DNA from 2 places in the Rhodococcus sp. 2G genome. Region 2 is predicted to be linked to the other one. Evidence: riboswitches for the same ligand, from Rfam matches in the RefSeq annotation. Region 2 holds a riboswitch; the other holds the start of a gene.
What was found. Region 2 has a riboswitch for cyclic di-AMP ahead of BO226_RS10740 (C40 family peptidase). Riboswitches for the same ligand answer to the same signal wherever they lie in the genome.

Region 1: another riboswitch for cyclic di-AMP. It lies ahead of BO226_RS00570 (transglycosylase family protein); the one in region 2 lies ahead of BO226_RS10740 (C40 family peptidase).

The regions. Positions count from the first base shown of each region.
Region 1 is NZ_CP018063.1:111,471-114,870, forward strand. Features, by position in the region: gene BO226_RS00560 (helicase-associated domain-containing protein) at 1-773, opposite strand, end outside; gene BO226_RS00565 (hypothetical protein) at 833-1,021, shown strand; gene BO226_RS00570 (transglycosylase family protein) at 1,181-1,762, opposite strand; cyclic di-AMP (ydaO/yuaA leader) riboswitch at 1,773-1,913, opposite strand; gene BO226_RS00575 (YccF domain-containing protein) at 2,235-2,627, opposite strand; gene BO226_RS00580 (hypothetical protein) at 2,624-2,866, opposite strand; gene BO226_RS00585 (cold-shock protein) at 3,061-3,400, shown strand, end outside.
Region 2 is NZ_CP018063.1:2,300,009-2,303,408, forward strand. Features, by position in the region: gene BO226_RS10735 (C40 family peptidase) at 58-1,101, opposite strand; gene BO226_RS10740 (C40 family peptidase) at 1,423-2,004, opposite strand; cyclic di-AMP (ydaO/yuaA leader) riboswitch at 2,020-2,184, opposite strand; gene BO226_RS10745 (DEDD exonuclease domain-containing protein) at 2,634-3,400, shown strand, end outside.

The DNA.
Region 1 (3,400 bases), 2.2 Mb from region 2:
CGCAGCAGTTCGAGGGCGGCGCCGCCGGCGGTCGCATTGACGTCGGCGGTCGATCGGGTGGGTTTCGGTGCGCGCGGGGGAGCGAGCGCCGCCGGATCGAAGGGAGCGTCGTCGCGCAGTGCCTGGCCCACCCGGTGGGGGAGTTCGACGGTCTCGTCGTCGATGCGGAAGAGCAGCCCGGCGGCGAGCAGTTTCTGCACGGGCCGGTCGGCGGGGGTGTCCGGTGCGGCGTCGCGGGTCCGACCGATCGGGGACGTACGCGACAGGGTGTCGAGGATGCTGCGCTGCTCGGGCGGAAGAGCCGCGAGGAGGTCGTCGAGCTCCTGCCGGGACGGTCCGGTGACGTCGCCGGTGCGTCCGACGCGCCACGGAACGGCGTCCACGGCGGCGGCGACGAGACGCAGTTCGTCGGTGGACCCCCACACGAGCAGCAGCGAGCGCAGGGTGGACAGGATCCGGTCGAGATTCCTCGCGCTGATGCGGCCGGAGACCTCGTCGAGCACGGCGGCGCGGGAGACGGGGGTGTCCACCGCTCCGAGACGGGCCAGCACCTCGATGATCCCGAAGGCGGCGGTGTCGAGTTCGTCGGCCGCACGGAACACCGAGGCGCGTTGCTGAGCCCGGCTCGCGAGCACGTTCATGCTCGCCGGTGGCGGCACTACGAGATCCGGACGGGCGCGCAGCGTGGCGGCCAGATCCGTGTCGCGTCGACCTGCCAGCCAGCGGGCGAGGGAGTCCGAGGCGGTGTCGGGAGCGGGCGTGGTCGGGGACATCCCCTCCAGATTAGAGACCTGCGGTAGCAGGCCCCGAACTCACCTGCCAAAATGAGCGCATGGCTACCTCTTCGAAAAAGCATTACGTCGACCACGGATGGCCCGAGCTGGCCGACGGTGAGCACGCTGTCACCGAACTGTCGTCCACGCGTTCCGGTCCGCTCTCCCCGTACGGTGAGGACACCGTGTTCCCGTTGCCGGTCGAGGACCTGCCCTACACGCATCCGAAGACGGTGATCAACCGCTGATCCGATCGCGGATCACCGAACAGACTCTTCCGTACGGCGCCCGGTCCCTTCGTGGGGGCCGGGCGCCGTCGTGTGTGAGGGATGAACGAAGGTCGTCCGCATATGCGGAAGGGCCTCGCACCGTGAACGGTGCGAGGCCCTTCCGGGATGTTCGGGGTGTTACTGCGGGAGCACCGCGCGAACGGCGTCCAGGATGTTCGGGTCGAGCTCGACACCGGCGTCCTGGAGTGCGGTGACGCCCTGCTCGAAGCCGGCCAGGATGCCCTGGACCTCGGCGGGGACAGCGGGGGTCTCCGGAAGCTGCGGGACAGCGTTCTGGATGGCCGGCGCAGGGGTCTCGGCGGGCGCCGCGTCGACGGAGCGCTGCGTGGGCGCGCTCGACAGGCCGAGGCTCGACGAGCAGGAGGGCCATGCGCCCCAGCCCTGGCCGGCGAGGACACGCTCGGCGACGGCGATCTGCTGCTCGCGGCTGGCCTGGCTGGCCGAGGCGGCGTATTCCTGGCCGCCGTAGGCGTTCCAGGTGCTCGGCGAGAACTGCAGGCCACCGTGGTAGCCGTTGCCGGTGTTGATTCCCCAGTTGCCGCCGGACTCGCACTGTGCGAGGCGGTCCCAGTCGGAGTCGGGGGCGGCAGCGGCCGTGCCGCTGAACGCGACACCCGTGACGCCGAGGACTGCGCCCGTCAGCGCGAACTTCGCGACGGTACGACCGGTATTGGTGGGCTTGCGATGGCGTCCGCTCATGTCGGTTCCGTGTTCCTCTCCGTACGCACCTACGAGGTCAGCTGTCGGGTTCGGGCTGAAGAGGTCGCCCGGCCGTGTCGCTCCGTTGGGAGCGCCTTCGGCTTCACCCCGAGGACCGTCGCGCTTGCGTCGGCCCGGGCCTCCTGGACACCGTCCGGCTGTGGGCCGATCGGTTCCTGGGAGACCGGTGGGTCCCCCGTTTCCTGTCCCCTGTGGATCGTTCGTCGGGACTTCCGGAACCACGGGACAGGAATTTGGCGCGGCGGTTCCGGACCGGTCGAGCCAGGCGGTTCGACCGGACATGACGGTAACGGTTCCGAGGGCGAAGTGTCACCAATTGATAACGCGCCGATTCGTGTGGCGACAGACGTGTGTGGCGCGGACCAGGGAATGAAGTCCCAGGTAGTGGGGTCCGGGTACCCGAAATTTCGTTTCGAGTCCTGCTCGTTATCGGCTCGTTATGTGAGAAAGATCACATGTAACTCGGGCGGGCATCCACAGGAACGATCTCCTTCCCCAGGGGCATCAGGGAGATCGGGATCATCTTCAGGTTGGCGACGGCGAGCGGGATGCCGATGATCGTGACGGCCATGGCGAGCGCGGTGGCGATGTGGCCGAGGGCCAGCCAGATACCGGCCACCAGGATCCAGATGACGTTGCCGATCAGCGACATGGTGCCGGCCGTCGGCTTGTCGACCGTCGTCTTGCCGAACGGCCAGAGCGCGTAGATACCGATCCGGAACGACGCGATGCCGAACGGGATGGTGATGATGAGGATGCAGCAGATCAGACCTGCCGCGAAGTAGCCGAGCGCGAGCCACAGCCCGCCGAAGATCAACCAGATGATGTTGAGCAGGATCCTCATGTCCGGTCTCCGTTCCGAGCGCGCCGGCCCGAGCGCAGCGCGAAGGCGATGGCGAGGGCGAAACCCAACGGCCATGCGAGGGTCAACAGATACAGCGCGAGTCCGGGCGTGCCGTCGGTGACCGCCGGAATGAGGAAGATGGCGACGACCGCCACCACACCGACGACGAAGCAGGCGATCGCGGCTTTCAGGAGGCCGTTACGCGGGGCGGCAGACGAATCCGAAGATGAAGTACCCACGTGACCACGGTAGTCGCCGCAAGGACGGACGGTGACGTCCGGGAGCGGGAAGACGATTCGGGAGCGGACCCACCTCTGCGGGTACACTGACAGGTGTCTACGCGTCCCGCTCGACCGAGCCGGGGCGCGTTGTTTTGCATGGTAAACGGGTTGCCCCGCTGTGGGGCACAGCTTTCGAGGAGCAGGTGAGCGCGGTGCCGACCGGCAAGGTGAAGTGGTACGACGTCGAGAAGGGCTTCGGCTTCCTGTCCCAGGACGAGGGTGAGGACGTCTACGTCCGCGCCTCGGCACTGCCGGAGGGAGTGGAAGCGCTCAAGCCCGGTCAGCGCGTCGAGTTCGGTATGGCGGTGGGCCGTCGGGGTCCGCAGGCGCTGAAGGTCGAGCTCCTCGAGCAGCCCACGTTGCGGCAGGGTCGCCGCGAGGCTCCCGCCCAGCAGAAGCGCCGCGCGCCGGACGAACTGCACGGCATGGTCGAGGACATGATCAAGTTGCTCGAAGCAGCGGTCCAGCCCGATCTGCGGCGCGGGCGTTACC
Region 2 (3,400 bases):
GTCCGAGGGTGGTCCCGTACGCCCTCGCCCACCGGCTGCGATCCCGCCTCTACCCGGTCAGTACCGCCGGGCGCTGTGGAACGGGAAGCGATCGATCGACTGCACCTTCACCGGCACACCGAAGGTCGACGCGTGCACCATGTTGCCATCGCCGACGTACATGCCGACGTGGGAGGCGTCGTCGTAGAAGATCACGAGGTCGCCGGGCTGCAGATTGTCGCGGGAGACGGGGATGCCGCCCTGCGCCTGGGCCTGACTCGACCGGGGCAGTGATTTGCCGACCTGGTTGTACGCCCACACCATGAGTCCCGAGCAGTCGAACTGGTCGGGGCCGGTCGCGCCCCACACGTACGGCGAGCCGATCCGCGACAGGGCGGCGCGGAGCGCGGCGCCGTTGCTGCCGGGGACGAGGTGCTGCAGGATCTTCTCGGCGTCGAGGCCCGGAGGGAAGGGAGTGCCGGCGAGTTCGGCCTTCTCCGCGTCGCTCAGCGCCTCGAAGGCGTTCAGGACCCCTTCGATCTGCTCCTCGAGTTCGGCCTGTCGCCGCTGGAGTTCGTCGCGGAGGGTCTGGGCCTGCTCGGCGGCGGCACGCGCCTCGTCGGCGGCATGCTGCGCGGCGACGGCCGCCTCGGCCGCAGCGGCGGTGGCCGCCCGGAAGCCCTCGACCTCACGCGAGGTCTGCTCGCCCAGGACGTCGAGCAGGACCATCTGGTCGAGCATCTGCTGGGGCGAGTCGCTCACCATGACGGCGAACAGCCGGTTGGTGCGCGCACCGCGGTAGTTGGCCCGCGCGAGCTTGTCGACGGTGGGCTTGAAGCGGGCGATCTCGGCGCGAGCGGCGCCGAGCGCGTCGTCGGCCTGGCCGGCACGCACCTCGGCCTCGTGCTGCGCAGCGACCTTCGCTTCGAGATCCGCCCCGGCGGCGTGCAACGCCTCGGTGGCCTGTTCGCTGCGACGCGACAGATCCGCGAGGTGCTCGAGGCGTGCTGCCGGGCTCTCCCCTGCGGGTTGCGCCGTCGCCGGCGCCAGGGTGAAACCGAGGACCATCATCACGAGGGCTACGACGAGCGCCGGACGGCCGGTCCGTCGCCTGTCCTGCACTCGTACGAGGTGCTTCGTCCTGTCGGAAACCACGTGGGCTCGCATCCTTTCCCAAAGGTCTCGATCAGGTTACGGAATTGCATAGGTTTGTGTCTACCTGCGAGTAGCCCTCCCACGCAGCGGCCGTTTGTGCAAGCAGTTCCTGCATCGGAAAGGACGTGCAGACACACGAGGAGGGTGGGTCCGGTACGTACCGGACCCACCCTCCTCGGGCAGTGCGTCGGCGCTGGAGCGGGGGTGCTCAGCCCGATCGGAAGCGACGGGCGCCGACCGATCAGAAGCGACGGGCGCCGACCGATCAGAAGCGACGGGCGCCGTCGATCAGAAGCGACGGGCGCCGTCGACGGGCATCGAGTTCAGCGGTGCGATCTTGACCGGCTGGCTCGAGGTGGAGGCGTGCACGATGTTGCCGCCGCCGATGTAGATGCCGGTGTGGCTGCCGCCGTAGAACGACACGACGTCCCCGGGCTGCAGAGCCGCGACGTCCACCGGGGCACCGGCGGAGGCCTGCTCGTAGCTGGTGCGCGGGACGCTCAGACCGGCTTGCTTGTAGGCCCACTGCACGAGACCCGAGCAGTCGAAGGAGCTCGGGCCGGCAGCGCCGTAGACGTAGGGGGCACCGATCTTCGACTGCGCGGCGTCGGCAGCGCGCTGGCCGACAGAGCTGAAGGGGGCGGTGAAGGAACCGGACTGAGGCGCGGGGGCGGCCTCGGGGGCCGGCGGAACGATGTTGGCGATCTCCGGCGGCACGGTCACACCGGCCGGGAGATCGAACGTTCCGACACCGGGAATGTTGATCGGCTCGGCCATCGCCGGGCCGGCCGAGACGGTGACTGCTCCGAGAGCAATGGCACCGGCGACGAGTGCGCGCCGGACGGTGCGCGTGCTGTTGTTCGAAACCACGAGGGGACGTTCTCCGTTTCTTCCGTTCACCCGCCGACCGAGTTAGCTGACGGGTTCGGGCCGGAAGATCAGCCCTACCCCTCCCCGCGAGCAGCGGAGGGGATTCACCCCGAGTACTACGTGTGGGTCCCCGGCTCACCGCTCCCGCAGACGGGAGAAGCGATTAGGCGGTAACCGTGCGGCTCCGACCCGGGGGTGGGGCGGAAACTCTCCGCTCGGTCTCGAAAAGATTACGAAACGGCATCGGTGAAGTCGACCGCCTTGCCGTGCGACCCGACCTTCTCGGCCCACCCCTGGAGGAATGCCGTCGCGGGGCAACGATCCGATAACGGCGCGGTAACGGCCACTGTCCGGCGCGCCTCCGCTCGGGAGAGGCCCGGCGCCCGTTTCACCCGAGTTCCTTCCGGAAGAACCAGGTCAGGGCACGCTGACTCATCGACCGTCGACGAGGCGATGCGCCCGATTCGCCGGATTGTCGTTCCCGGAGGCCGATCGGTCTGTTCTCCGGCCTCCGTTTACCCTTCATCGAGCCGAAAAGAACGCAGTGTGATCCTCATCTCCCCGTGCTCCGAACCCCGCTCCGAAGCCCGCTCGACGGCGTGTCGGTGACGCTTCCTAGGCTCTGCCGCATGACCTCGCCGCAACCATCCGCCCTCGGCGTGCAACTCGGTTTCGACGAGCTCGACACTCCGCTGCGCGAGACCACCTTCGTCGTCGTCGACCTCGAGACGACCGGCGGGAAGGCAGCCGAGGACGCCATCACAGAGATCGGCGCGGTGAAGATCCGCGGGGGCGAGGTGCTCGGCGAGTTCGCGACCCTCGTCGATCCGGGGCGACCCATCCCCCCGTACATCGTGCAGCTCACCGGCATCACCACCGCGATGGTCTATGCGGCGCCCAAGGTCGAGGAGGTGCTGCCCGCCTTCCTGGAATTCGCGTCCGGAGCGGTGCTCGTCGCACACAACGCCGGATTCGACGTCGGCTTCCTCGAGGCGGCCACGGCGCAGTGCGAACTCGCGTGGCCCCGCTTCCAGGTGCTGTGCACCGTCAAGCTGGCCCGCCGCGTCCTCGGACGCGACGAAGCGCCGTCGGTGAAGCTGTCCGCGCTGGCCGAACTGTTCCGGGTCTCCACCGTGCCCACCCACCGCGCCCTGGACGACGCACGCGCCACCGTGGACGTCCTGCACGCCCTCATCGAACGGGTCGGCAACCAGGGCGTCCACAGCCTCACCGAACTGCGCGACTATATGCCGGTGGTCACCGCCGAGCAGAGGGCCAAACGCGCACTCGCCGCGCATCTGCCGCGCAAACCGGGTGTCTACATGTTCCGCGGCCCGTCGGACGAGGTGCTGTACGTCGGCACGGCGGTCGACCTGCACCGGCGTGTCCGTACCTA